3 regions of the Viridibacillus sp. FSL E2-0187 genome follow, and region 2 is predicted to be linked to each of the others. Evidence: riboswitches for the same ligand, from Rfam matches in the RefSeq annotation. Region 2 holds a riboswitch; each other region holds the start of a gene.
The links. Region 2 has a riboswitch for S-adenosylmethionine ahead of MHH85_RS18415 (M20 metallopeptidase family protein). Riboswitches for the same ligand answer to the same signal wherever they lie in the genome.
Positions count from the first base shown of each region.

Region 1: another riboswitch for S-adenosylmethionine. It lies ahead of MHH85_RS09605 (cyclase family protein); the one in region 2 lies ahead of MHH85_RS18415 (M20 metallopeptidase family protein).
Region 3: another riboswitch for S-adenosylmethionine. It lies ahead of MHH85_RS00440 (5-methyltetrahydropteroyltriglutamate--homocysteine S-methyltransferase); the one in region 2 lies ahead of MHH85_RS18415 (M20 metallopeptidase family protein).

Region 1 is NZ_JBBOVG010000001.1:1,984,104-1,994,699, reverse strand. It holds gene MHH85_RS09645 (MerR family transcriptional regulator) at 4-831, shown strand; gene MHH85_RS09640 (hypothetical protein) at 862-1,734, shown strand; gene MHH85_RS09635 (hypothetical protein) at 1,762-2,238, shown strand; gene MHH85_RS09630 (MBL fold metallo-hydrolase) at 2,502-3,479, shown strand; gene MHH85_RS09625 (hypothetical protein) at 3,974-4,252, opposite strand; gene MHH85_RS09620 (tyrosine recombinase XerC) at 4,559-5,515, shown strand; gene MHH85_RS09615 (GNAT family N-acetyltransferase) at 5,649-6,194, shown strand; gene MHH85_RS09610 (putative bifunctional diguanylate cyclase/phosphodiesterase) at 6,732-8,456, shown strand; SAM riboswitch class I at 8,904-8,999, shown strand; gene MHH85_RS09605 (cyclase family protein) at 9,077-9,814, shown strand; partial or broken gene MHH85_RS09600 (GNAT family N-acetyltransferase) at 9,870-10,324, shown strand; gene MHH85_RS09595 (5-oxoprolinase subunit C family protein) at 10,438-10,596, opposite strand, start outside.
Region 2 is NZ_JBBOVG010000001.1:3,796,829-3,807,424, forward strand. It holds gene MHH85_RS18410 (VOC family protein) at 1-148, opposite strand, end outside; gene MHH85_RS18415 (M20 metallopeptidase family protein) at 161-1,360, opposite strand; SAM riboswitch class I at 1,532-1,637, opposite strand; gene MHH85_RS18420 (nitric oxide synthase oxygenase) at 1,719-2,774, opposite strand; gene MHH85_RS18425 (SpaA isopeptide-forming pilin-related protein) at 3,000-8,288, opposite strand; gene MHH85_RS18430 (catalase) at 9,731-10,596, shown strand, end outside.
Region 3 is NZ_JBBOVG010000001.1:108,305-118,900, forward strand. It holds gene MHH85_RS00415 (MFS transporter) at 1-733, shown strand, start outside; gene MHH85_RS00420 (alpha/beta-type small acid-soluble spore protein) at 892-1,101, opposite strand; gene MHH85_RS00425 (DJ-1/PfpI family protein) at 1,524-2,072, opposite strand; gene MHH85_RS00430 (S1 domain-containing RNA-binding protein) at 2,318-2,746, shown strand; gene MHH85_RS00435 (YkuS family protein) at 2,931-3,179, shown strand; SAM riboswitch class I at 3,376-3,477, shown strand; gene MHH85_RS00440 (5-methyltetrahydropteroyltriglutamate--homocysteine S-methyltransferase) at 3,584-4,705, shown strand; gene MHH85_RS00445 (L,D-transpeptidase family protein) at 4,772-5,266, opposite strand; gene MHH85_RS00450 (PrkA family serine protein kinase) at 5,566-7,461, shown strand; gene yhbH (sporulation protein YhbH) at 7,754-8,911, shown strand; gene MHH85_RS00460 (SpoVR family protein) at 8,974-10,374, shown strand; gene MHH85_RS00465 (YunC family protein) at 10,550-10,596, shown strand, end outside.

The DNA of each region.
Region 1 (10,596 bases), 1.8 Mb from region 2:
TAAATGAGCGAAAATTTACGTAAATACTTCACTACTGGTGAATTTGCAAAAATCTGTCATGTTAAAAAACAAACGCTTTTTCATTATGATGACATTGGATTATTAACACCTGAAATCAAAACTGCAAAAGGATATCGATATTATTCTTATCAACAATATGAAGTTTTTGCAGTCATAGAGCTATTAAAAGAGCTGAAAATGCCGTTAAAAGAGATAAGAGCATTTTTACAAAATAAAACCCCAATGGAATCAATTGAATTATTAGAACAACAAGCGCAATTGATCGAGAAAAAAATTGAAAACCTTACTCATCTAAGAGAAATACTTGATACTAAAATAGACATTACAAAAAACGCATTACAGACAGACTTTGAAAGTATTTCATTAGTGTATTCTGAAGAAGAGTTGCTATTAAGAAGTGACAGTACACTCGACACTACAGACAAAGAATTTCTAAAATCGGTTTCCAACTTTATCAACTATAGTGATAACTATGAGTTATATAGTGGCCATCCAATCGGTGCAATCCTACACAAAGATAAAATAATGGAGAGAGATTTTGAGAATTATTCATATTTATACACTAAAATGAAGAAAGGTTGGCAGGGAGAGAACATTTGGACGAAACCATCTGGCTTTTACATCGTCGGATATCATATAGGCGATGAAGTCAATATTTTTGAAACTTATGATAGGTTGATTGCGTATAGTATAGAGCATCAGTTACAATTAAAAGGCTATTCGTATGAAGAATATATTTTAGATGCAGTATCAGTTAATGGCATTGATAATTACGTTACTAAAATAATGATAGAAGTTGAAAAAAGTTGATATCCATTGGCGTTATGGGGGATACATCAGATGACTGTACAAATTCAACGACCATCGGATATACCATTACTAGCAGTATTTTTAGAAATGATGAACAATCAGAAAGAACATCATATAGGCTTTTGTAGTTTAGAACGTCACACTATCCATTCCAAACTTACTTATTATTTCTCTGATTTGCCATTAAAAGAATCATTCGTAGTCGCTTATGATCAAGGAGAAATTATAGGAGCACTTGGTTTTGATGTCTATATGAATTTAAACAAAGCAAAAGTTTGTGGACCGTTTGTTAAATATCCAAGCAAATATCCTTATTTAGCAGAAAAGATGTGGCTGGCCCTTAATAGGAACATGCCGACAGAACTGCGAACATTTGAATTTCTTGTAAATGAAAATAACTATAGCATTCGCCAGTTACTATTAAAGCTACAAGCAAATGAAATGAAACGAATGTATTTAACAAAGGCATTGAAAGATTCTGTGGAAAACTATATTAATGAAGAAACATCTGAAATACAATTGAATGTCCACCCTTTTTATGTATCATTTTGTAAGTTCTTACAAATCGGAGAAGGTGAATGGAAAAAGTTCACATCTACTTTAAATGAGGACCAAAGACTATTTTTCTACATAGATGAAGTACAAAACATTTCGGGGTATTCATATGTAAGAGTTGAACCGATGCACTATTTAGGAGAAATTCACCATTATACATTTAAGAGCTTACAGAAAGAAAAGTGTACTCAGTTATTAAGGAAATCATTAATGCATATCTTTTCCTATCATCCTTTTAGGCAAACTGAGTTATTTATAGAAGTGGATGAACCGATGGATATTTTTACAGATGCAGGTTTTAAAGTAACTGATGAAATGATTTTTTATCAATTTATTAAAACGACTTAATAAGTCAGTTTAAGGTGGGCGGTTTTGTTGTCAAAGAAAATATTCATATTAACAGGGGCACTATTAATTTTTGTACTAGTAGGGTATTATTTTTTAATTGTGCATTCCGATATAACAAGGCATGCAGAACGAATGATTGAAGCTGAAATTCCTAAGGGAGCTGTACTTGTATCTAAAAGTGATAGACATAAACAGTTTAAAACAAACGGAGAATTTTATGCTGAATACCTTTTGAAGCCAAAGCAAGTAAAAAGATTTAAAGAATCAATTGCAGAACAAGACAAGTGGCAACCTTTACCTGCTAGTAAAGAGTTTCAACAATTAGTAGCTAAGCAAATTCAACACGCTCTACCAACTGATGAACATACCGGGAATTACTACTTTAATAACAATGAGAATGACGACTCTGTTCAAGATATTATGAATAGTGAGACGTACAACTTTACAGTAGCCATTTTAAATGAACAGGCTGGTAAGCTGTATATTTTGAAAAAAGTAAGGTGAAACGGATAGGATGAACTTTAACTATACCACCGTTATTGAATACAATTTAGTCTATTTCATACTGTGACTAGCATTTATGAAAAAACGACTTCATAGAAATAGCTTAGAACGACTTTCTAATACTAGAAGTAGGGAAGTAACTTTACTTTTTAAAATATAACTAAGACTGCTTAAATACTATAGCAGTCTTTTTTGTTTTCAAAAGTATGAAAATTCTATACTATAAACTGTATAGTAAATATTTCAAGAAAGGCGTGATAGATTTGATAAGTATTAAGAAAAAGTCTCGTTCAGTTTATCCAATCATAGTGCCTACAAGTTATGGAAATGTAGGCACTATTAATAGTTACATATTAAATGACGGAGATTCATTATCTCTAGTAGATGCGGGGATTCATACAGAGAAATACAAAGATGCACTCATTACTACATTAGCAGTAAATGGTTATCAAATAAGCGATTTATCTCGTATTCTTTTGACACATCATCATGAAGATCATGTTGGCCTAGTCAATTGGGTTCTACAGAAAAAAGATATCCCCGTTTATGCACATCATGAAGCGATTCCACGTCTAATGGTGGAACAAGAATTTCTCGTAATGAGAAAGAATTTTTTTACGGAACTATACATATCAATGGGTTGCATAGAAGAAGCGCAGCCACGCCTAAAAAAATTGCAACAGACAATTGAACATAAAAATGAACACGCTCTTCAAACCATCATTCGTCCTTTAGGGGAGGGGGATAGCATCTTAGGAATGAAAGTATTAGAAACCCCCGGGCATTCTGCTGATTCTATTAGTTTTTATGACGAGGAGAGGCAATGGTTATTAGCAGGGGATGTTGTATTAAAAACAACTTCATCAAATGCAATTGTAGATCCAGATTTAAAAGGGAACCGTCTACATACTGTGAGACAACATAAGGAATCATTAATAAGACTACAGCAGTTAGATGTAGAATACCTTTTTGCTGGGCATCAAGAAATTATTGAAGACCATCAAAATGTCATTTCGAAAAAGCTAGATAAAATACAATCTAAAGCGAATCGTTTATATTCCGTTATTAAAGAAGGGACATATCTTCCTAAAGAAATAGCACAAAATCTATATCGTCATAAGTACAATACAGATTTTTCTCTTGTCATGTCAGAAGTCATTGGCTACTTAGACTATTTAGAAGAAGATGGCCACTTAAAGAAATCATTGCAAAATGGCGTTTGGCACTATAATGCACAGTAATAACAAAACCCACACCATTCATGTTGTGGGTTTTGTTTGGTGTTAGTCCCTCATTATTCTTTATAGCCTCTTTCACAATTATTACTCCCTCATTTTGAATGTTAGTCTACATGCTTTAAACCACCTTTTTTCTTTGCCAAACGTTTTGTCCTCCATTCATAACTACTCTTTGAAAATTACTCCCTCATTTTCATTAACTTAATCGTAGTATATTCTAACTTTTTTATATAATTAGACTTTTCGTAAAAATAAATCATTTCAGGCGATTTATTGACAGATAGTTTATTACATTCCGAATAATATAATAATTATATAGATAAAATTAGTCCCTCTATCGCTTCTTCATCTTTTTCTAGTTGTTTGTATATTTTTTACATAATGATATTTAATTGTATTTTTTTGTCTGATAGAGTATTCGACCTTTCGCTCTTTAGTTAAACTTTCTAAAATCACCGATGCTTCTTCTACTTCATTCACCATTAATAATATTTATACTAATTTTGTATAAATTGTAAATTAAGGTATAAAATTTTCTTTTTGTATTTTTTATTCAAATAAAAGTCCTTTTTTCCAAATATGAATGATTCGTTAATTTCCACCTCTTTAATACATAATAAATATATATTGTTACAATAGTTAGGTAGGATTTGATTTTCTTCTCCCTCGTTTGCAAGTGAGATTGTTTTGAATAATGCGCGTTCAGCTGCTTTATAATCGCCTTGAATTTCCAACTTCCTTACGACTATTTGAGAAAATTGATTTTTTTTAGACACCTCTCTGCTTCTCAATTTATATTATAATTATTAACTAATGTAACATATTTTCTCATATTCTAACTTAATTTATTGCTGAAATTGGGGGAGAAAATCGAAAAACCAAAGCAATTCGAGACCTATAATGATACGAATATTGCATTCTCGAATCGTCTGAGAGCGAATTTGGAGCATCCTAATTTTTAGGAGGAAACAGGGCTTTTAGGAAGGAGAATCTCGATAAAAATTGTTTTTCAAAAAAGGTTCCCAAATACGCATTTGGGAACCTTTTTTATGCTAGAATAGTAGTATAAGAGGTGACGAATTTTGAAAACTACATACCCAAAAGTAATGAGAGACTTCCTAGTTTATTTAACAGCGATTAAAGGAAAGTCAAAAAGAACGCGTGAAGAATATGAATATGATTTATTATTATTTTTTAGATTCTTAAAAGCGGTACAACAAGATATGGATATAAAGTTAGTGGATCAAATAGATATATCAGATATAACAATCGATTTTATCCGAGAAATATCATTAGAAGACATGTACTTGTTTTTAGAGTATTGTGAGGAGCAAAGACGAAATAGTGCACATGCAAGAGCAAGAAAAGGTGCTACATTAAAGTCTTTTTTCAATTATTTGAAATCAAAACGACATTTAATAGAAGATAACCCTGCGAGTGAGTTAGAATCTCCTAAAATAGGGAAGAGACAACCTATTTATATGACGATGGAAGAGGCAAGAATTTTCATAGATGGAATAAAGGAATCTACGCATTACTATCGTAATTATTGCATGATTACCTTTTTTTTAAACTTAGGAATACGTGTAACAGAGCTATGTAAACTGAATTTAACCTCCATACAAGGTGACTATTTAACTGTTACAGGTAAAGGTGATAAGGAAAGAACCGTTTTCCTAAATGAAGCGTGTCAGAGCGCTCTATCACGTTATTTAAAGAAAGAACGCTACGCTATAAAAGGCGCAGATACAAGTAATTCTCTATTTCTATCACAGAAAGGAACACGCTTAACAAGGCAACGTGTTGCTAAAATAGTAAAAGAGATTAACGAGCAATCAGGGTTGAATAAAACAAAGCTAACACCGCATAAATTACGCCATACTTCTGCAACTATGATGTATAAAAGTGGAGCAGACATTCGTAGTTTACAGCAGATTTTAGGGCACTCTAGTGTTTCTACAACGCAGATTTATACGCATGTAGAAGATAAAGAAATCCAACAAGTGATTGAAAACAACCCATTTAATCAATTAATTTAATAAGAACAGTGTATTTTGCATACAAATCCGCACTCATTTTGAGCTAGCGGATTTTTTTATTTTAAATCTATTTACATAGTACTTAATTGATACTATAATTCCTTATTAATACATTTTGACTAGGAGGTTTCATATGTTTGCTGTAGAGATTGATGAGAAATTGCAACTGAAGTTATTGCAAGAGCATGATGCACAAGAGTTATTTACAGTTATGATGGGATCAAAAGAGAGTTTAAGAGAGTGGTTGCCCTTTATAGATTCAAATGAAGTGGTAGAAGATACATTACAATTTATTCGGTCAGCTATGAAACAATTTAGTGCTAATGACGGCTTCCAAACTGCCATCGTATATGAAGATAACATAGTTGGAGTTATTGGTTTTCACCATATAAATTGGCAAAACAAGTCTACAAGTATCGGATATTGGTTAGCGAAGGACTATGAAGGGTTAGGTATTATGACCAAATCCGTACATAAGCTTATGGATCATGCCTTTAATGATTTGAAGCTAAAACGTATAGAAATTCGTGCAGCTATTGAAAATAAGAGAAGTAGAGCGATTCCAGAGCGAATAGGGATGACATTAGAAGGTATTAGTCGTCAATCAGAGTGGTTATACGATCATTTTGTAGATCATGCCGTTTATAGCATTCTTCAAGAAGAATGGAAAATTAAGTAATTAAAGACCATCTTGAATGGTCTTTTTTTCAATTAGTTTACATAATATTATTATGTAAACTAATTGAAATTTGCATGTAAAATTTAGGAAAATGTCTAATAGTTACTATTACCTAATATTATTGATTTTATATAATTTAAACTTAAATGAATTAGTGATTTTTTAAATTTTTTTAATAGTAATTGAAAAAAAGTAGCTCACTAAATTTCTTTTTCATTTATTCGTTCCTGACAATCGAACTAGCCAAATTTTTCGGATTATTGCATTTTATAATTCCTGTATTTGAATTATTTTACAGCGAAAAACCTATATACTGTAGAAAAAATATGTCACAACTACTATAAAAACTATATGAATGGTGTAAAAATTTGATAATAGGAATTTCTCCCTTTGACTTGTATTGTTTCATAGCTTTTTCTAATTAGGACTTTTTACCTTTTGTTTTAATTTGAATAATAGCCTTATATTGGTTGTGATAAAATAGTAACAAGAGAGAAATTGCTCGAATTATGCCGAACTGATTAGGAGTGAGGTCATATGGACCAAGATTATAGTCAAACGACAGATCTTAGCCTACATAATGATGCGTATTCAGTACAACAATTAATAGATATTCAACATGCATTGGACCAATCTATTATCGTCGCAATAACAGATAATAGAGGTATCATTACATTTGTAAATAATCATTTTTGTACCATTTCAAAATACAGTAAAGATGAGTTAATTGGGCAAGATCACCGTTTGTTGAACTCTGGCCATCATCCTAAAGCCTTTTTCAAAGAATTGTGGCGTACAATTGGTAGCGGAAAAATATGGCGTGGTGATATTTGTAACCGCGCAAAAGATGGTAGTTTATATTGGGTACAAACAACGATAATACCTTTTTTGAATGATAAAGGTAAACTTTATCAATATGTGTCGATTCGAACAGATGTAACGGAACAAAAAAATATAAAAAAACTAAAATTCTTTGCTTATCATGACGAATTGACGGGTTTATATAACCGGAGAAAGTTGAATATATGTTTAGCAGATCAATTCAAAAATGTACATAAAGAAGGCTTTTCATTATCACTCTTAATGATAGATATCGACCGTTTTAAGAGTATTAATGATGGATTAGGGCATTTAACAGGTGATTTATTTCTAATTGAAGTAGCGACTCGCTTGAAAAGATTAGGTATCGACGAAAAATCACTGTTTCGCTATAGTGGTGATAAATTTGCGATCATATTGAAGAATAATGAACATGCTATTTGGAAGGCACATCAAATAATGGCTAATTTTGAAGATAGTTTTTTGATTGAACAATTTGAATTCTATTCTTCTATTAGTATCGGTATAAGCTCAAGTCTAGCTGGTGCAGATACACCCGAGGACTTAATAAAGTTTGCGAATGTGGCCTTGCTAGAAGCTAAAAAGAATAGAGCTAGCAATTACATACAGTATGAAAATACGATGAATAGTACTCATAATCAATTCCTGCTGCTAGAAACAAAACTCCGTCATGCTATTAAGCAAGATGAAATTCAACTATATTATCAACCGAAAATCGATTTAAAAACAAATCAATTAAACGGAATGGAAGCTTTAATTCGTTGGTATGATAAGGATTACGGTTTTATTTCTCCAGCTAAGTTTATCCCTTTTGCAGAAGAGTGTGGATTGATTAGTTCTATTGGTGAATGGACATTGAAAAGGGCTTGTAAACAAATGAAGAAGTGGCTTGATGAATATGGGTTTGATATTCGTATTTCAGTTAATATTTCGCCTATTCATTTGAAGGAAAGAAATTTTGTGTACAATTTACGTGCAGTATTACAAGATACAGGTTTACCAGCAAAAAATTTAGAGTTGGAAATTACCGAAATGAGCTTAATGCATCAAACAGAGGAATTAATTGAAACGTTTAATCAAATAAAAGCTCTAGGTGTAATCATCGCTATTGATGACTTTGGAACAGGATACTCCTCTCTAAGCTATTTAAAACAGTTTCCAATTGATGTATTGAAAATCGATCAATCGTTCATCCATGGTTTAAAATCAGGGCTTAGTAATGTCGCAATGGTGACTGCTATTATCAAATTAGCACATGCATTAAGTATGCAGGTGGTTGCTGAAGGGGTAGAGACGGAAGATGAATTATATATCGTCCGTGAAAACCTATGTGACTTTGCACAAGGATATTACTTTAGTAAGCCATTACCGACAGATGAATTTTCCGCAAAATTACATGAATTGTATGTATCGAGAATTTAGGGAAGTGTTATATATAGAAAGCTAGACAAAAGGTCACCCAATACGCTGGGGTGACTTTTTTTATAATTTTTATTCAAAACGTTTGTTTATTATCTAATTTATTTAGTATTTAGTTTTGCTTCTTATAGTAGTAAGAACTTAACAAATATATTATATAAATTGTAGCCGGCTATCGCGAGATTTTTATAGTTTTGAGGATCAACTAAGTCAGTTTCAGCTAAACGTGCACTGAGAGTGGCTCAGTGCCCTTTACAAAGCCTCTTGATAGTAGGCGGTTAGCATTTGGCCATTTGGCATCAAACAAGGCTAGAGCGCATATTACACTATTATTGTAGAAGAAAGCTATCATAATTGATTATAAAAATCATATATTATAAAGAATTTTCTAAATTTTTATTGACAATAGATTTCTATAGTTGTAAATTAAGAATCAACAAAATAACTTTTTTCTTATCCAGAGAGGTGGAGGGACTGGCCCTGTGAAATCTCAGCAACGGACGATGTACCGTGCTAATTCCAGAAGCGTATGCTTGAAGATAAGAAGAGTGCATGGACGTATCGTCAACCTCTTCTTATCAAGAAGAGGTTTTTTTGTTCAAAAAAATGATGAGGTGATGGATATGTCAACAGAATTAATCAATGCACTACAAACGTTAAAAGAAAAGAAATGGATCGATTTAACACATACTTTTGGAGCAGAAACACCCCGTTTCAACGCATTCAATGGGTTGGAAAAAACAACTTTATTTTCACATGATGATGGTTTTTTTGCTCAAAATTTCTCGTTTGCTGGACAATATGGAACACATTTAGATGCACCTATTCACTTTGTTCGTGATGCTCGTTATTTAGAAGAATTAGAGTTAAAAGAACTTGCATTGCCGCTCATTGTAATAGATCATTCAAAAGATGCAGCAGAGAATCATGATTTCACGATTTCAGTTGAAGATATTTTGAAATTCGAAGCCGAACACGGTGAAATTGAAGCGGGTACATTTGTTGCTCTTCGTACGGATTGGAGCAAACGCTGGCCTAATGTTGAAGCATTCAATAACTTTGATGCTGAGGGAAATCCACATGCACCAGGATGGTCGGTTGATGCGCTAAAATTCTTGTTTGAAGAGCGTCATATTAAAGCAGTAGGACATGAAACTTTTGATACGGATTCTAGCATTTTATACCGTCAAAACAATGCATTACTAGGTGAACTATATGTATTGGAACAAGATACATATCAAGTAGAGTTGCTAACTAATCTAGACCAGCTACCCGCAAAAGGGGCTGTCATCTTTAACATCGTACCTAAACCTGAAAAGGCTTCTGGCTTCCCAGTTCGCTCATTTGCTATCCTGCCTTAAGTACGTACCTTGAATGTACTTGCAAATGAATAATAGAAACTGAGAGGTGTATTCTTTGGATATTAGAATTGATGATTTATCAGGTGATGACGTTAAGGCGTTACTGGAGGAGCATCTCCAAGGTATGGCACTAAATTCTCCACCAGAAAGTATACATGAGTTAAATATCGAGGAATAAAAAAACCAGAGATTACTTTCTGTAGTGCATGGAAAGAAGGCGCATTAGCAGGTTGCGGAGCACTAAAAGAACTGGATGCACACCATGGTGAAATAAAATAAATGAGTACTGCATCATTATATTTACGGAAAGGCGTTGCAAGAAGTATTCTTGAGCATATTATTGAAGTGGCTAGGTACCGTGGATATAAGCGATTAAGTTTAGAAACAGGTTCAATGGAGGTTTATGAACCTGCTAAGAGGCTGTATTTGAAAAAAGGGTTTCAATATTGTAAGCCTTTTTCTAATTACATTGAGGATCCGAATAGTTTATTTATGACTTTAAAGTTATAAGTAAATATACAAAGATATAAAAATAATAAGAGCATGTTTTGAATAATCTTCATTCAAAACATGCTCTTTCTCTTTGTTCTTCTATATTTTTGTTGGACAAAACTTTTTACATGTTAAGAAAGCTTTGCAGAACAGCGAATAGCAGTAGCGATAGTTTTTATTTTTTGCTCTTTAGCTATTAATGCTTGTTGAGCTTCCTCTAATGTTACGAGCTTGAATCGGATTTTAGCGCCTGTTTGTAACTGTGCAAGACTAGCTAAATCAGCTGTGAT
Region 2 (10,596 bases):
TTAGATCAAAGTAGCTAAGCGCATTGTACGTTCCTCGCCCTTCATGAACGCCTCCTTCAACAGCGTGAATTCCTTTATTTTTTAATAATGTTATTACTTCTTTTGGTTCATCTACAAAATGTACTAAGTGATCAAAAGATAATGTCATGTTCAAATCCCCTTATTTAAATAAATAATGTGAAACGATTTTCACAAAAGCTTTCTCTATTGTTAATAACGCTCTTTCATCAAAGTCGAATTTCGGATGATGATGTGCAAAATGAGTTCGTTCATCGTCATTGCGTGAGCCTGCTTTAAAATAAGTACCTGGTTTTTCATTTAAAAAATACGCGAAATCCTCTCCACCCATTGACGGTTCAAATTCAATTACAGAATCTGTACCGAATTCCACTTCAAATAATTCTTTCACAAGCTCTGTTTCAGTTGGATGATTGTAAAGGGCTGGATAGCCATGTAAATAATCAATTTCATATGTTGCATGTGCTGATTCCGTTACTCCTTTGACGATTGAGTAGATTTCTTCTTTTACCTTATTACGAACTTCATCCGTCATTGTACGAACCGTTCCTTCAATAATTGCCGAGTCAGCAATAATATTAAAAGCACTTCCTGCGTGGAATACACCAACTGTCACTACCGCTGCATCAAATGGATTTAAGCGACGACTGACAATTTTTTGCAACGCTCCAACGATTTCACTACCTACAACAATTGAGTCGATGGACTGCTGTGGTTTCGCACCATGGCCTCCTAATCCTTGAATTTTAATCGCGAATTTATCAACGGCAGCCATTTTAAAACCATCCCCAACAGATACCTTTCCAACAGGTGAACCTGAATCTAAATGCGCACCAAATACATAATCGACATCCTTCAATACTTCTTCTGCAATCATGAATTTCGCACCACCAGGAGGTTTTTCCTCCGCATGTTGGAAAATAAAAATGATATTACCGTGCAGATGCTCTCTGTAATGACTTAGTGTTTTCGCTGTCGCAAGTAATGCGGTCGTGTGTCCATCATGACCACATGCATGCATGACACCCTCTTTTTGAGATTTGTATGCAACTTCTTTTAAATCTGTAATAGGTAATGCATCAAAATCGGCTCTTAAAGCGATTGTTTTACCTGCTTGATCTCCTTTCAAAATACCAATTAAACCATTTCCTCCTATCCCTTTTTTCACCTCTAAACCGAAGCTCTCAAGTTTTTCTGCAATAAATTTTGCAGTTTCATATTCTTCAAAAGATAACTCTGGATGCTCATGCAAATATCTCCTCCATCCAACAATTTCATCAAAACCTTGATCTATTTCTTCATAAATTGTAGTTAAAAGTTCTTTTTGCGTTATCGCACTCATTCAATATTCCTCCCTCAATTTATACCTTTAATTCAAATTGGTTTACTTGTATTTGAGTTAAATTTTTTTCTTAGGAAACTTTTCATTATATGCTTTATAAATTTATTTCATGATAATAAAAAGTCGATTTCTCTATTTCATTTAGAGAAATCGACTTGGTATGTAAGTCCATTCTCATCTATCAAGTCTTTAATCAACTTGCTGGAAGTAGCACCTTGCTTTAATAGCGGTTGCTGAGATATCACAGGGCCAGTCCCTCCATCTCTCTTGATAAGAAAACCTATTGAATTAGTAGTAATTAAAATCATGTTACGCCAATCCATTAAAAATTGCAATAATTTTCCTGCGTTTTTCTAAATCAATACGGCGCTTTCTGATAAAAATAATTTGGTGTTTTGCGTTCATTGTCATATGGTTTATGGAATATATGCGTTGTAGCCGGTGATAATGGTGGAATAAGCCATGTCCAATTCCCTGTTACGTCACGCCCTGCATTTTGTTCATTGGATTCGAAGCGTTTGAATTGTTGTGCTGCTGTATGGTGATCTACAATGCTCACTTCATCTTCTTTATACGAATATAAAACTGCCGCATTCAATTCAACTAACGCACGGTCTTTCCATAAAGAAGAATTTGAAACTGTATTTAAACCCATCTTTTCTGCAATTGTCGGTAGCATATTATATCGATAGTCATCCGCTAAATTACGTGCACCAATTTCAGTTCCCATATACCAACCATTAAAAGGAGCAGCTGCATATGTAATACCACCAACTTCTAATTTCATATTCGAAATCATCGGTACTGCATACCACTTCAGACCAAGGTCCTTAAACCACTCAAACTCAGGGTGTCGGATTGGAACTTCCAATATATACTCTGCTGGAATATCGAATAATTGCGGTTCTCTTTCTTCAACTTGAATAACAAGTGGTAAAATATCAAATCTACCACCTTGTCCTTCCCAGCCAAGCTTCTCACATTTCTTCGTAAACTCCACCGAATCCGGATCTCCCACAATGCCATCTGGCGTTTCATAACCAGCATAGCGGATTAATTGATGATTCCAAATACGTACATTACGTTGAGAGAAAATTGTAATCGTCGGACGGATTCGACCACCGTTTGTTGCAAATTCAATATGCTCTAGAAGTCCTTGAAAAATGTCTTGCTCACTTGTTAGTTCGCGCTGATCAAGCACTTGCAACGTTTGCCAAAACAAACGACCAATACATTTATTACTATTACGCCAACCTACTTGTGCACCAAATTTCAGTTCATCTATTGTATGTTCATAAAATCCATTCTCTTGGATATCATGTTCTACTTCAGTTAAACGTCTTACTAATTCCTCTTCAGATCGCTCTGTTTCCGAATAATACAATTTTATAAAATCAATAGCCTCATTTAACATCGCATAGTTCCTCCTGTCACCACTCGACTTCCTAACTACCATCATAGAAGAATTGATTTCCATCAGACAAGGCATAAGACTTAAATAATGTGGTGATTTTGTGGCAACTGCCATTTTTGACGTAAAATGAATGAGTAAAGACTATATAAATAAAAAAACTCCCCTTATTCAATACATAATAAAAGGACTATTAATGGTATAAAACCAATTAATAGTCCTTTTTCACTATGCTTTTTTAGTTCTTCTGTTAAACAATATCCATGATCCGAGTAAGATAGCTGCGCCCCCTACAAGCAGTGTCCATAATTGATACTCTGACCCTGTTTGAGGTAGCGAACTACTTTCATTAGCACCCTTGATATCACTTGGTTTCTTTGGATTGTTAGAATCGTTTGGTTTGTTTGAACTTTCCGATTCAACTGTTGTTTCTTGATCATTTGGTTTATTTGTGTTGCTGTTGTTGTTTGTGTTGCCCGGTTTACCTGGTTTACTCGGCTCACCTGGTTCGCCCGGTTTACCTGGGTTGCCTGGCTCTCCTGGGTTACCTGGTTCTCCTGGGTTGCCTGGCTCTCCTGGGTTACCTGGTTCTCCTGGGTTACCCGGTTCTCCTGGGTTACCCCCGCCACCACCTGTTGAAATTCTGATATTAGTTTTTTCAACTAGTATAGTTTTTTCCTGTTTCTCAATAATTTCGAATTCTACTGGTGTTTTGTCTAACTTATAACCAGTAGGTGCTTTAGTTTCGATAAGCTGATATTTCCCAACTAGTAAATCTTTTAAGTTAATTTCACCATTGTCGTCTGTTGTTAATTTTTCAACATCTATTCCTGTAACAATTTCAAACACAGGATTGCCATCTTTATCTACATCACTTGTTTCTTTTCTTAATTCGAAAATTGCTCCTTTAAGTTTTAAGGTTTTGTTCGAATTATACTTCGTTAATTCAACAGAGCGATTTGTCTTACTGTTTTCAATCGTTACTTTTTTTGTATTTCCATCTGTTCCTGCTTCTTTTTCTGAATCAAGCACAACTGTTTTTTCAGTAGAATCAAGAATATAATCTGTGTGAGCTTTTGTTTCTTTTAGAGTGTAGCTGTCATATGGCAAATCTTTAAATTCTGCAATTCCATTTACAGTTGTCTGTTTCATTTTAATAGAACCATCTTTATTGGATAGTTCAAATTCTACGCCGTCTATAAAAATAGAATTATCAGCAGCATCCACTTTTGTGATAACAATATTACCTTTACCACGTTTGTTTGTAACAGGTACTTCTGTAAACGTAATTTGATCTTTTGAAATACTAAAATTATGTTCTGTTGTGTCTAGTATATAAAAATCAGGTGCTTTTGTTTCAACTAAGCGATAATCTCCAGGTTGAAGATCTCCAATTTGGATTTCTCCATCTTCATTCGTTGTTAAATCTTTTAATTCATTACCGTCTTTATCTTTAACTATTTCATCCTGATCTTTGTATAATAATTTGAACTTGGCACCTTCAAGAAATGCTCGGCTATCTGCATCTTTTTTAACTAATTTAAAGGCATTCAGTATTTTTTTGTTCTTAATCTCACCAACATTTGTTGAAAACGATTTGATTTCAACACTTATACCATCTTTTACAATAGCGCTAGATGCATCCAATAAATATCCCTCTGGTGCTTTTGTTTCTTTTAGTGTGTAAGTACCGTATTTTACATTTGTAAATTTCGCGATACCATCTTTACCAGTTGTTGCTGTAGCAACTTCGTTATTCCCCACGTAAAGTTTGAATTCAGCACCTTCTAAGAGCTTGCCATCAGCTTCATCAACTTTCTTAACCTCTAACTCACCTTGTTTAATGTTAGTTACAGTGTGTGTGGTAACTTCTGTTTGATTTTTTTCAACTGTAAAGTCAACTGGTGTTTTATCTAACCAATATTCATCTAAAGCTTTTGTTTCAATAAGCTGATATTCTCCCGGTTCAAGTCCATCAACGTAAATTTTACCGTCATTTTTAGTTATTAATTTTTCATAGCCAGAAACAACATCAAATTCTCCTGCTTGATTTTTAACATGAAGTTCAAACTCAACGCCGTCAAGCGGCTTACCATCATGTGCATCGACTTTTGTTAATTCGATTGCTTGGCGTATTTTTTTGTTTGTAACTGTGTATATTTGTACGTAATCCGGAATTGAAGAATCGTATTTTAATGTAATCTCTTGACGATTATTCTTCAAGTAGCCTTTTGGAGCTTCAACCTCTTTTAACCAATACTTTCCTTCTCCTAGTTTAACTGGAAAAAGTAATTCACCGTCTTCATTTGTTACGCCTTCAGTAAGTTTAATATTATCTTTATTATATAGGGCGAATTTAGCTCCTGGTAATAAATCACCTGTAACGTTATCTACCTTTTTAAGCTGATAAGGTACTTTTTTTGTAGAGCCAGATCCACTGAACCAATAATTGAATTTTTTCTCTTTTTCTTCTTTGGTTCCATTACTAATACCATCATAAGTTAGTGTTGCTTCGTTTTTTACTTCTTCATTAGGTGCACCTAAGAAAATTGATTGATATTCTATATAGTAAGATTTTGTAATTGGTTGATCGAAAGTAAGTGTAAATTTACCTTCTGTATTATCAACATTTACAGTGTAGATTCCATCTACTAAATTTTTTGTTTCAACAGGATTTCCAGCTTTCATCTCTCCTGTTAAAGAGACTTCATACACTTTAAATGAATCTTCTAAGATAAGCTGGTTTGGATTTCCATCAGCATCTTTTCCTACAATATCTTCAATCTTTACATTAGACAATTTAGATTGTCCGTAGTTTAGTTTCAAATTCCAATCAATTCGAGCTGTTGAATTGAAACCTGCTCCATTTTTAGTAAGTGTTTCATTTGTATGAGCTACTGTTACTTCATCGCTCCATTTAGCATTTGAAGTTGTTCCATCTAGTAATTCAGCTTCATTTTTAATTTTCACATTGCCATTTGTTACAGGGAAGATGCCATCTGCATCTATAGTTGTATAAGTAATTTCATATGCCTCTGTAATCTTGCCAAGAGCAATTACAAAAGCATTGTCTCCGTTTGGAGTAATAATTGGTGTAATCGGTTTTCCATTCGGAGTAACAGTACCATTTGGATTAACGATTACCGGTTGTACGACGATACTCTTTATATCTACTTTTTGTCCTTCTGGTAATGTATCTTTAAATACAGCATCATTTAGTGTGTTTAAGTTGAAGTTGATACCTACTCTCCACTTAAACTCTTTTGTTTCATAATTGTAAACACCGTTTTTATAACCATTCGCTGTTTGTTTATTATCAATAGAAGCCTCAGCTGAGTCTTCAGAACTATATTCCTTACTTCCACTTTCCCACTTTATATTAGCGGTATTTTTATATGTTCTATCATTGCTACCCGCGTCTTTAATCTCATAATCTGTTGTATATTTGATAGTGAATGATTCAGTAATTGGTCCTGTTACAGTGAAAGTAAATCCATCGGCGCCTTTATCTGTAAATGTATAGTCTTTTTCATCTAAACCAATTACTTTCAATGAACCTTTTTTATATTTCATACCCTGTCCAGCATACGTATCAGTAATAGTGATATTTTCCATAGAATATGAATCTTTGTTCACCACGATTTCCCAATCCATTGTTTTGTCTTGATAGTTCGTAGTTATAGCCTTTTTGTCGATGGCAGGATTACCGTATTTAAAGCTTCCTTGATTACTACCATTTGTACCATTCTTATTATCTTCTCTTGTTATAACATTACTTACTTTACCACTGTCTTGTAAGTAATCTGTCCTAACTGTTTTATACTTAATTTGATAAGGTTCTTTTACTTCTTGGTTAAACGTTAATGTATAACCTTTACCATCAGCTGCAAGTTCTATTTTATACAAGTTGGTAGCTATTGCATTACCTTGTTCGTCATAAACTTTTACATCTGCCGCATTGTCAATTTTATGGTTTCCTGTAATTTTGTCCTTAAGTATAGCGTCTTTTTGCGCTATTGTTTTACGGTTGTAGTTATATTTTACAGTCCAATCTGCACTTGCACCGTATTCCCCATTTTGGGAAACTGATTTTTCTAAAGGTGTACCGTATTCAACTTTCACGCTACTATTTGTAGTTTTCCCATTAATTGTAGCTGTATTTGTGTAATTTTCTGCTCCCTTGTCAGTCTCTCCAAGATCTGTTGTATACGTCACTCGATAAGCTTTTTTTGGGTCTGGAAGAGTAAGAAATAGTTCACTCTTTCCTGCATAGTCAGGTATTGAGCTAAACGAAATTTCTTCTCCCGGCGTAATTTCACCTTTAGCATTTACATTTAACTCGATCACTTTTAGTGAATCCTTTTTGTACGTGTGGCCACTACCTAACTTATCTGTAAAATTAGCCTCAGTTAAATTAGCTAACTCGGTGTTGATATCGACTACCCAATCAATGGAATTACTACTCTTACCCCCATTTTCAGCTGTACCTTTTTTGGTAATCGCTTGCCCAGTTTTAGGTTTGAAATTCAATTTAATTATTTCTTGACCTGGTAATTTCAATTCATATTCTATATCCGTATTAGTCTCGCTATATTTCGCTCCAACAGAAAATTTAGCGTTCTCTATTTTAATCCCTTGATTCGCATCATCACGAATCGAACCATTAAATGTAATGACTACTTCGCCATCTACAATTGTAAAAGTACCTACTGACCCTACATTTCCAGATCCAGATATATTCGCAAAAATCCCTGGTAAAGCATATGTTAATTTTGATCCTTCACCAAAGTTATGGTCGGCTTCCATTTTGATATCAAAATCCAATGTTACTGAGTCGCCATTTTCAGGCTGGTAATTAGTAATCATTGTGATATCTTCCTTACCTCCACCTGGTTTGTCTACTAGAACTGAGATCTTATTTATATGAGAGACTGGAACTTCGCTTTCAAATTCAGAAGATGTAATGTTATCTTTCTCAGTTAAATCAGCTGAAGATTCGTCATCTCCCTCAACGGATTTCCCCTCTATATCATTATCTTTTCCAACTGATTTCTTTTGATCAACAACTTTTTTAGTTGTCTTGTCAGTAATATCCTTTATCAACTTCACATCTTCTTCAACATTCGAAGTCTTTTCCTTTGTTGTTGATTCTTGTGGTATGCCGACAACTTCAAATGAACCTGAACCACCATTTTCTTGTTTAGGTAAGATTGTTACGTTAATATGCCCATCTGTTGTTACAACATATGACCCTATTTTTTGTTCTCCTATTAATAAATCACTAGTTTGTTCCTTTTTTACTTTAAAATCGCTAGGAAGCGAGAATTTATATATTTTACTCTCTGCTTCATTTCCCGCTTTGAAATCCCATTTCACTACTGCCTTTTCAGCATCGATTACTTCGACATTTGCTGCAAAGTTCTGACCACTTTCAGCACTTGCAATAGATGCTAGTGGAGTTATAAAAGTTTGTAAGACTAGTAGAAAAACTAACGATATAACACTAATTTTTTTCATGAGTTCCTCCTTATTAAATATCCTAATGTTTTATTTTTAAATTACATTTCAAACTACTCGATACTATTACTTCTTTTTAGTCCATTCAGTCCGAACTAATTTTTCGAGTTAAATATTACATTATCTACCGATATATAATCATTTAGAATTTTTCTAACTCGCTAGAAACATTTAACTCAAATCCCCCCAAAGACTAACAATCACATCAATCTTCTAAGTAGCCTATAAACACCTATTTATTTACAATCAAATACTTTTATTTCTAATAAATGGAAGTTGATTTTTTAGAAATATTCTATGTAAATTTAACTGTGTGGACTAAGCAAAATCTAAACTTGATGGATACATAGGTATAAAGAGATATATCATTTTAATAAAAGATATTTTTTTGAGTTTTTTCCCCACCTTTTAATAAATAACTTATTTTACCAAATTATAAGCCACATTTATATTACCATAAAGGTAGTGTTTAACAAGTAAAAAGTATATTATTAAATATTATATTTTTTCTAAGTATTCTATTTCTTTAATCCTTATGAGTTCACTCCAATTAATTCCATTACTCCCCATTTTTCCATTCCGCTTCATTTTATTAAAAATCTAATAGAAAATAATCTACTTCATTAGCAAATATATAAAACTTGTTAGTGGTTGATAACTCCCTTCTATAGCTATCTAGAGTCAGTACACCATTGCGATTTCAAAAAACTGTCACACTATCTTGGTCATAAATTATTTATGATTAAAATATATTAATGGAATAAGGTTCATTCGAAAAAACTAATAAGAGTCTACTTATTAGTTTGATCATAGTGAATTATCTCTTCATATTTTCAATCTATTACTACAAATAATAGAACTATAATACGCAGATTATTTGAGTTCCATATTATTCTTATTAAATTATAGTGATTGTAAATTTTTAGTCGATATTCATCTATTTATTCCATTTTGATCATTGTATGTTCCTATGGATTATACGAATAGAATTATTAAGGCATGTCTGTTCATCCCTAAACAATGTTTTCAATTAGCTATTAAAAATATAACGAGTTGATAATAATAATTACACTAATGTGCAAATCATTCTTGAATAATACCTTAAATGAAAAATATCAATTTGAAATAAATTATTTGTAAATAAATCTTTAATGCTTTAAAAAATCAAATACATTCATTGTACTTTTTGATAATTTTTCGAACGTTTTACACTATCTTTGTAGTGCTTACAATTCAATTAGCTAAATTCTGAAAAAACAATAACTATGAAAAAAAGTAGACTTTTGTAATTTTATAGACCTCTCACTCTATACCCTTTTTTATAGAATATACTTAAAGATATAAATTCCTTAAAGAGAATCATTATAATTTACTTTCATCTAGCAATCTGTTATATTAGTTTTGAAGAGTTCAATTGAGTTCAAAATAGGAGGCACAACATTATGACAAATGATAATAATAAAAAGTTAACAACTGCTGCCGGCGCACCAGTCGTTAGCAATACCAACTCTATGTCTGCAGGTAAACGTGGACCCCTTTTACTGCAAGATGTATGGTTGATCGAAAAATTAGCTAATTTTAACCGTGAAGTTATTCCAGAACGTCGTATGCACGCTAAAGGTTCAGGTGCATTTGGTACTTTCACAGTAACTCACGATATTACTAAATATACAAAAGCTGCTATCTTCTCTGAAGTAGGTAAAAAAACAGAAATGTTCGCTCGTTTTTCTACTGTAGCTGGTGAACGTGGTGCTGCAGATGCTGAACGTGATATACGCGGATTCGCATTAAAATTCTATACAGAACAAGGTAACTGGGATTTAGTTGGTAACAACACTCCAGTATTCTTCTTCCGTGATGCAATGCACTTCCCTGACTTGAACCATGCTGTTAAACGTGACCCGCATACTAACATGCGCTCAGCTAATAACAACTGGGACTTCTGGACAAACTTGCCTGAAGCATTACACCAAGTGACTTATGTTATGGGTGACCGTGGTATCCCAACTGATTACCGTCATATGCACGGTTTCGGTTCACATACGTATTCAATGATCAACGCTGATAACGAACGTGTATATGTGAAATTCCACTTCACTTCACAACAAGGTATTAAAAACTACACAGACCAAGAAGCTGCTGAAGTAGTTGCAAACGACCGTGAATCTTCACAACGTGACCTATTTGAATCAATCAAAAAAGGCGATTTCCCTAAATGGAAAATGTCTATCCAAGTGATGACAGAAGAACAAGCTCGTAACCACCGTTACAATCCATTTGATTTAACAAAAGTATGGTACAAATCAGA
Region 3 (10,596 bases), 3.7 Mb from region 2:
TCTTGTTATTGTCCTTCAAAAAATAGAGCCGTTGCTTCCTAAAGATGTTCAATTTGCATATGTCGAACAGGAAAAAATTCAAAAGTCACCAGTACGTGATCTGTTCAAAAACAAACTGGGTTTAAGTACGATGATGTTTTGGTTATCATGCTTTTGTACATTTATCTTAATGTATTCATTAAATACATGGCTTCCAACATTAATGATGAATGCAGGCTATGACTTAAAATCGAGTCTTATGTTTATTGTAGCACTACAATTCGGGTCAATTGCTGGAACAATGATATTTGGTAACCTCATTAAATTCCTTGGTTTCAAACGTGTCCTTATCCCGCTTTATTTAGTTGGAGCTGTGTCACTTACACTTATTGGATTTTCAAAAAATATTTATCTTGCATATGGACTAATTATTATTATTGGTGCTGCTTCACTTGGTTTACAAAACATGTCTAATGCATATGTAGCTGAATTCTATTCTGTCGATGTTCGCGCGGCTGCACTAGGTAGCACAATGGCATTTGGACGTATCGGTTCCATTGTTGCTCCAACTTATATGGGTATTCTATTAACTTTTAATCTTCAACCTCAGTATAACTTTTTTGCAATTGGTATTGCCGCAATTTTTGGGGCATTAGCTATGAGTTTTATTCGTGAAGACCATGCAGATTACACATTAGAGAAGCAAGTAACTTCTAAGAAAGTTACAATTTTAAAATCTTCTACGAATAGTTAATAATTTTTATATGTTCGTTATTATTGATAGTAAAGGAAACAAAAAGTTAGAAGGTCTTTTAAAGGGGAAAATCATGAAAATCACTAATTTAAATAGCTGATTTTAAATCCAAAGTAAAAAGGTAGAGCATGATAACTCTACCTTCATACTTTGGATTTTTATTGTCCAGATTTGCCTTTTACTTGGTTTTCAGCCATTTGAACTAGTCGTTTAGTGATTTCTCCACCAACTGAGCCGTTTGCGCGAGAAGAAGCTTCTCCACCAAGTTGTACACCAAATTCTTGTGCAATTTCATATTTCATTTGATCAACTGCTTGTTGAACACCTGGTACTTCAAGTTTATTAGAACTTCGATTATTTGAAGCCATAACTTTCACCTCCTTGAGATATTAGAATGGACAAGAATTTGTTTTTAATACATGAAGGAATGAAGTGGAAAGTTCATCCTACATGGTGTTTTAGGCTGCTATAGCAATATAAATACCTCTTTTTTTAAAAAAAATTAAATTAAGCTTTTGATAGAAGGGATTATAAAAAGTATTTTTGAAATAAAAAATATCGCAATTACAAAAAGTATATTTTGTGAAACGAATGAAAACATAATAATGCAGGAAGAATAAGTGTGGTAGAACACACTAAAAAAGGTCATCATATTCAGAATGAATCCAATGAACAAATGATTAGAATGAGGTTTATGAGGAAGTGAGTTAGTAGCTATCAAAAAACGTATCCAAAATAATTTAAATTATTTTGGATACGTTCTTTTGTTTATTTTTATGAACAAATCGTATTAATTTAGTTGTTTAATGAATTCCCTCATAAATCCTGGTAGATCAGGCCAAGCATGTCCGGAAATGAGGTTTCCTTGAACATGAAGAGGATCTTCAATATAAGTTGCTCCCGTGGCTTCTACATCTGGTTTACAAGCGATATAAGCCGTTAATTCGCGACCTTTTAAGTATTGAGAAACAGTTGTTAAAATGAGACTAGCATGGCAAATTGCTGCAACAGGTTTATTTGCCTCAAAGAAATGAGCGACGATCTTTGGAACATTTTCATTTAATCGAATGTATTCAGGAGCTCTTCCTCCAGGGATAATCAATCCATCATACTCTTCAGGCTGTACATCCTCAAACGCCAAATGAGATTCAATAAGGTATCCTTTACTCTCAGTATAAGTATCCCAACCAATAAAATCATGAACGACCGTTTGTAAGTTTTTCTTCGATGGAGCAGCTATTTGCACATCATAGCCCTCTTCAAGACAACGAAAATATGGATAATAAATCTCCAAAGCTTCAACGGCATCTCCAGCTAACAATAATACTCTCTTTGACATTACTCATTTCCTCCTCCCAAAAATGGACTTTCGCCTTCACTTATATATTCTGAACATATCATCAATATCCTCTATTACGCGGTTTTTTTATAAATCTAAAGGTGCAAGCCACCCAGTCAACGATACTACCTAAGTCATGAGTATTAAATTGAATATATTGTTGATATTAAATTATATAACGGAAGACTGGCGTGAAAAATAAAATTTGATATAATAAAGTATAGTATTTATTAGGAGGAAATGGATTGTCAGTAGAAATTGGTAGTAAGGTACAAGGTAAAGTTACAGGAATTACAAATTTTGGTGCGTTTGTTGAGTTGCCAGATAAGGTGACGGGACTAGTGCACATTAGTGAAGTTGCAGAAGCTTACGTAAAAGATATTAATGAACATCTTAAAGTAGGGGATCAAGTAGAAGTAAAAGTCCTAAGCGAAAAAGAAGGAAAAATTGCCTTATCTATTAAAAAAGCGATTGATAAACCTGTTGAAAGTACGTCTTCTTATACGAAGCGCCCTTATCGTCAGAAGGATAATCGCCAACGAGGCAATTTCCAACCGAAGGAAACTTTTGAAGATAAGATGGCTAAATTCTTAAAATCAAGTGAAGATAACTTATCTACTCTAAAACGCAGCACCGAGTCTAAACGCGGTGGAAGAGGCGGAAGAAGAGGGTAATTATAGATAGCGGAAGAAACGTACATCTTTTAAGATGTGCGTTTTTTTTATTTTATGGACCAATGTCATCGACACTACTTATACTAGATATCTTATTATGGGTTTTGTCTTTGTTTTAGTTGAAATTGCATACATAAATATAAGCAGAAACGGACAACTTATCAACTAGGAGGTGAACCCTACTATGTCGATAATCGGTGTAGAGCAATCATTAACGAATGTATCAGAGGCTTTGCTTGCAAAGGGATATGAAATCGTTGAACTGAAACGTGAATCAGATGCAACGGGTGTAGATTGTTGTGTCATTACAGGGTTGGACAATAATGCACTGGGCATTCACGATACGTCCATTCAAGGTGCAATCATTGAAGCGGCGGGCCTATCCGCAGATGAAGTCTGTCGGAAAGTAGAAGAAAAACTTAATCTACATTAATAAAACAATGCCAGGTCTAGTATAGAGACCTGGCATTGTTTTATTATGCGGTAGCCTAAACTATTAATATCAATAGATTTAAATAAAGTATATGACTAATTTCAAATCTACTTAATAAACAATATTTAACATGTAAATATTGACAATCTATGGATATGCATGTAGATTGATAACAAGTAATTAAAAATATGTAACTTTCTTATATAGAGAGATGGAGGGACTGGCCCTTTGATATCTCAGCAACAGACTTTTTTTTGCACTGTGCTAATTCCAGAAGCGTAACGCTTGAAGATAAGAAGAGTAAATAGCTATGAAGCCAATCTCTTCTTTTTTTAGAAGGGGTTTTTTTATACCCCGAAAATCTAGTAAAAAACATAAATTTAACTTTAGAGGGGTTGTCCATTTTGACTAACACAATAACTAAAGCACCATTTCGAGCAGACCATGTAGGGAGCTTTCTTCGTCCACAAGTACTTAAAGATGCAAGAGCACAATATCAACAAGGTCAGATAACTAAAGAAGAATTACGTTTAATTGAGGATATAGAAATTGCTAAGCTAGTTGAAAAGCAAAAAGAAGTCGGTCTATCTGCTGTAACAGATGGTGAATTTAGAAGAAGATGGTGGCATTTAGACTTTATCAGAGCGATTGAGGGGATTCGTGTTTATGAAGTAGACATTTCTGGGGCTTTTAATGGGGCTATGAAAAAAGCGGAGGCATATACGGTCGATTCGAAATTAAATTTCCCAAAAGACCATCCATTTTTAGAAGACTTTAAGTATTTGAAGAGTATTGCTGGTGAGCATGTTGCGAAAATTACAATCCCAGGACCTAATATGATTTTTTACTCAGGTGTAGTTGGAAGCGAACCGTATTTAAGTAATCCTTCATATGCTTCACTTGATGATGTGGCTAAAGATATTGTTAAAGTATATCAAGATGCGATTCAAACTTTTTACGAAGCTGGATGCCGCTATTTACAATTAGATGACACAAGCTGGGGAGCTTTGTTCAGTGATGTTTTTCGAGATAAGATAAAAGAAAAGGGATTTGATCCAGATGAATTAGTGAAAAAGTTTGCTGATATTACTGTTGAAGCACTAGCAAATAAGCCTGAAGATATGTCGATTACGATTCATATTTGTCGCGGGAATTTTAAATCTTCTTGGTTATATCAAGGGGCATATGAACCGATCGCAAAAGAATTGTTTTCACGTGTGAATGTGGATGCCTTTTTCTTAGAATTTGATAATGAAAGATCCGGAGATTTTAAACCATTACGATTCATAAAAGATCAACATGTCGTTTTGGGATTGATTACTTCCAAGACTTCTGAACTCGAAGATGAAGCTGAAATTAAAGGAAGAATCGAAGAAGCAACGGAATATGTGAACATCGATCAGCTTTGCTTAAGTCCACAATGTGGTTTTGCCTCTACTGAAGAAGGTAATCTATTAACGGAAGAACAGCAATGGGAAAAATTACGACATGTTGTACGTATCGCTAAAGATGTTTGGGATAAATAGACTTTAAAATAAGGACTACCTACAAAGTCAGCTAATAATGACTAGTGTGGGTAGTCCTTTTTACTATTACGGATGTATAAAAACCGCAGTCCCAATCGGAATAATACTAGCTAGCTCTTCTACATCTTCATTATGCATGCGAATACAGCCGTGCGATACGGCTTTACCAATTGAACTTGGATCATCTGTACCGTGAATTCCATACGTATCTTTTGATAAGCTCATCCACATCGTTCCAAATGGGCCTCCTGGGTTAGGTGCTTTATTAATGATAATAAAATTTCCTACAGGTGTATTGGTTAACATTTTTCCAACCGCAATAGGATATTGCTTTTGTAAAATACCATCTTTATATAATCTAAGCCAACGATTGTTGAGTGAAACATCAATTTGATATGGAATTGTATTAGGATCAGGAAAACCTGGAATAACAATAGGTTGGCCAATATAAAGTACATTTGGATTGATAGATGGATTCGCGCTTATAATTGCGGATAGCGGCGTGCGATAATCTCTAGAAAGTTGAAACAGTGTTTCACCTGGTTTAACCGTATGAATCAGTGTAATCACCTCCGAAGTTGTTACAGTACATTATATGTTTGTTATATAGGGAGTTTCATAATGACATATTGACATTCACAATTTTTTTAGAAGGAATAGCAGAATAGGTAAAACTGCTGACAACTATAAAATTGGTCTTTAGTAGGATTAATGACACTTTAACCAGTTGAATGCATGCTCCATGAGCTACTTCAAGATTTCCTTAAAGAAGAATCCTTAACAATGACTCATTAATGGGTATCATTATTTGTCTAATTTCATACTATGTTATAAATCAGGCTAAGAATGGAGGGAAGGCTATAGACATTTTAAGTAAGTTTAAGGTTTATCGTGAAGAAGAAAACAGGCTTAAGTGGGAAGGCTCTTTTGCGGATTACTTAAACATTGTGAAAGAAAGGCCGGAAGTCGCTCAAACAGCCCATTCACGTGTGTATAATATGATTAAAAGCTCTGGATTAGAAGAAAGAGACGGACAAAAATTATTTAACTTTTTTGGACAAGAAATTTTTGGGCTCGAATCAGCAATTGAACGATTGGTAGAGGAATACTTTCACCCTGCGGCACGAAGATTGGATGTTCGCAAACGGATTTTATTACTAATGGGACCTGTAAGTGGGGGGAAATCGACAATTGTGACTTTGCTAAAGCGAGGACTGGAGCAATATTCACGTACTGATGAAGGCGCGGTATACGCAATAAAAGGATGTCCGATGCATGAAGACCCACTCCACCTAATTCCACATCATTTGCGTAAAGATTTTTATGAAGAGTATGGTATACGTATAGAGGGTAATTTATCTCCTTTAAACACGATGAGACTTGAAAAAGAATATGATGGCCTTATTGAAAATGTGATGATTGAACGTATTACCTTTTCAGAAGATAAACGTGTGGGAATTGGGACATTTACACCTTCTGATCCAAAATCACAGGACATTGCTGATTTAACTGGTAGTATTGATTTTTCAACGATTGCGGAATTCGGGTCGGAATCAGACCCTCGTGCTTACCGCTTTGATGGGGAACTAAACAAAGCAAATCGAGGCATGATGGAATTTCAAGAAATGCTTAAATTAGATGAAAAGTTTTTGTGGAACTTATTATCATTAACACAAGAAGGTAATTTTAAAGCGGGTAGATTTGCATTAATTAGTGCAGATGAGCTAATTGTTGCTCATACAAACGAAACTGAGTATCGATCTTTTATTTCAAATAAAAAGAATGAGGCACTTCACTCAAGAATTATTGTGATGCCTATTCCTTATAATTTAAAAGTAAGTCAGGAAGAACGAATTTACGAAAAAATGATTAATGAAAGTGATATGGCGCATGTTCATATTGCCCCTCATGCATTAAAAGTCGCTGCAATCTTTTCCGTCTTAACTAGGCTTGAAACACCGAAAAAGCAAAGTATTGATCTTGTGAAAAAAATGCGTATGTATGACGGAGAAAGTGTAGAAGGATATAATTCTGTTGATGTAGAGGAATTGAAAAAAGAGTATCCAAACGAAGGTATGAATGGCATTGATCCACGCTATATTATAAATCGAATTTCTTCTGCCATTATTCGAAAAGAAGTACCGTCCATTAACGCATTAGATGTATTACGTTCACTTAAAGACGGACTTGATCAACATGCTTCGATTTCTCAAGAAGATCGAGAGAAATATACAAATTACATTGCAGTTGCAAGAAGAGAATACGATGAAATCGCCAAGAATGAAGTTCAAAAAGCATTTGTTTATTCGTATGAAGAATCTGCAAAAACATTAATGAACAATTACCTCGATAATGTTGAAGCGTACTGTAATAAAAATAAAATTCGAGATTTCCTTACTGGAGAAGAAATGAATCCAGATGAAAAACTAATGCGATCCATAGAAGAACAAATAGGTATTTCGGAAAATGCTAAGAGGGGATTCCGAGAAGAAATATTAATTCGTATTTCGGCCTATGCAAGAAATGGAAAGAGATTCGAATATCATTCTCATGAAAGATTACGTGAGGCAATCCAAAAGAAATTGTTTGCTGATTTAAAAGATGTTGTGAAAATTACAACGTCTTCAAAAATGCCTGACGAATCTCAACTTAAAAAGATTAACGAAGTTGTTGCAAGGCTTATAGATGAACATGGATATAATTCAACTTCTGCAAATGAATTGTTACAATATGTAGGTAGCTTGCTGAATAGATAAACTTAAGAAAAGCGTAAAACGAATAATATTGTTTCTTCTTAAATAAGGGGTGTCCGGATAAACTTTAGGGCACTCTTTTTTATTTATAAAAAGAAGTCAAATAATTCTTGAAACTAACATATTATAAGAAAAGTGCCTTCCGATTTTAAGCAAACTCACATAAGAAGCAGATCTTATAGGAAGTCGTACTTAATTATGTAATACCAAGAAAGAACGTTTTTTTGAACAGGGTGTAAAGTCGGTTGCTAATAGGCTTAGGCGAATTTGATTTTATAGATGGGTGAGGATAAAAATGAGCGAAAACCAGGATAAACGCTTTGTCATCTCTCAGGAAAATTGGTCCCTCCATCGCAAAGGGTACCAAGATCAACAACGCCATATGGGAAAAGTAAAAGATGCTATTAAAAATAATTTACCAGATCTAATAAGTGAAGAAAGTATTGTTATGTCAAACGGTCGTGAAGTTATTAAAATTCCTATACGATCTCTTGATGAATATAAAATTCGCTATAACTACGATAAGTCGAAACATGTTGGTCAAGGACAAGGTGATAGTCAAGTCGGTGATGTAGTAGCAAGAGGTCCAGGCCAAGGCGATAAAGGTAAAGGTAACGGTAAAGAAGCAGGTGACAAACCTGGAGAAGATTACTATGAGGCAGAAGTCAGCCTTGAAGAAATAGAGAGCGCCTTATTCAGAGAGTTAGAATTACCAAATTTGAAAGAAAAAGAAATGGCAGATATCACAACCGAAAAAATTGAATTTAATGATATTCGCAAAAAAGGGCTTATGGGGAATATTGATAAGAAACGTACCATTTTAAATGCGATTAAACGTAATGCTATCAACGGAAAAGCGGAGATTACTCCTATTCATGATGATGATTTACGATTTAAAACTTGGGATGAAGTGACAAAACCTGAATCGAAAGCAGTAGTCCTTGCAATGATGGATACAAGTGCTTCAATGGGCAATTTTGAAAAGTATTGTGCAAGGAGTTTTTTCTTTTGGATGACAAGATTTTTACGCTCCAAGTATGAAACAGTTGAAATTGAATTTATTGCACATCATACAGAAGCAAAAGTAGTGTCAGAGGAGGATTTCTTCTCAAAAGGAGAGAGTGGAGGAACGCTTTGCTCATCGGCCTATAAAAAGGCATTAGAACTTATTAAACAGAAATATAACCCAGCTAGATATAATATTTATCCTGTTCATTTCTCAGATGGTGAAAATATGTCAACAGACAATGAGACGTGTATGAAATTGGTTCAGGAATTAATGAAAGTATCAAGTATGTTTGGTTACGGCGAAGTAAATCAACATAATCGTTTTTCTACATTAATGTATAACTATAAAAAAATCGATAATCAGAAATTTCGCCACTATATTTTGAGACATAAAAGTGACGTTTATGAAGCATTAAAAAGCTTTTTCCAAAAAGTTGAGTCTTAAGCGAGAGACGAATGGTGCCAAGCACTCATTCCCTAATAATAGACACGGGGGGATTTAGATAAATGGAAAAAGAGCTTCACCAAGCGATTGAAGAAATTACGGAAATTGCGACTGGGTTTGGTCTAGACTTTTACCCGATGCGTTATGAAATATGCCCTGCAGATATTATTTATACATTTGGGGCATACGGTATGCCTACACGCTTTTCCCATTGGAGTTTCGGTAAACAATTTCACAAAATGAAGCTGCAGTACGATTTAGGTTTAAGTCAAATTTATGAGCTCGTCATTAACTCGAACCCTTGTTATGCATTTTTGCTTGATACAAATAAGTTAACACAAAATAAGCTAATCATTGCGCATGTATTAGCGCACTGTGACTTTTTCAAAAATAATGTTCGCTTCTCCAATACGAGACGAGATATGGTTGAGAGTATGACAGCTACGGCTGAACGAATCGCCAACTATGAAATGCTCTACGGAAAAGATGAAGTAGAAGAGTTTTTAGACGCTGTTTTAGCTATTCAAGAACATATTGATCCATCTATACAGCGACCCAAGTTGTTAACGTATGAAAACGATATAGATGAGGATGAGGATGTTGCCCGTAAAACGCCTTATGATGATCTTTGGAGAATAGACGAAAAAGAAAAAGAAGAAAAGACAATACGACAAAAAAAGAAACAGTTTCCGCCATATCCAGAAAAAGATCTACTATTATTCATTGAACAATATAGTCGTGAATTGGAGGAATGGCAAAGAGATATATTAACGATGATGCGTGAGGAAATGCTCTATTTTTGGCCACAATTAGAAACGAAAATTATGAATGAGGGCTGGGCTTCTTTCTGGCATCAACGTATTATGAGAGAGTTAAATTTAACAACGGATGAATCAATTGAATATGCAAAGTTAAACGCTGGTGTTGTTCAACCTTCAAAGACGACGATTAATCCATATTATCTAGGATTGAAAATTTTTGAAGACATTGAGAAGCGATACGATTCCCCAACGGAAGAGATGCGGAAATTAGGAGTGAAACGGTACTCCGGTCGAGAGAAAATGTTTGAGGTACGAGAAGTTGAATCGGATATTTCCTTTATCCGTAATTATTTAACCAAAGATTTAGTGAAACATGAAGATCTATATTTATTTGAAAAAAAGGGCAATGAATATAAAATTACAGATAAAGATTATGAAAATGTGCGTGATCAACTCGTATCAATGCGTGTGAATGGTGGATTTCCATATATTGTTGTGAAAGATGGAGATTACTTAAGAAATGGTGAATTATATTTAGTCCATGGGTTTGAAGGAATGGAACTTGATACTCGCTATTTAGAAAATGTCCTACGTTATATTTATCAGCTGTGGGGGCGGCCTGTTCATGTAGAAACGCATAGTGAAGAAAAGATAGTTCTCTATTCATATGATGGCAAAAAGAATTCACGGAGATTTTTATAAAACGAGATATGCAACGATTGAGCCCTTGAATTTGTACATTTAAGGGCTCTATTAGTTGCATAAGTAAATATAGAAAGCTAGGCATATAAATAGTGAATTAATTAAAGAACATGCGGAATAACTCGAACAACTTTTTACCCAGTTTCATATGTATATAGAGGAAGGGGCGAATTAGATGGTTTCAACTGAAACAATTAATATTGAGGGTTCTATTTTCAAAGC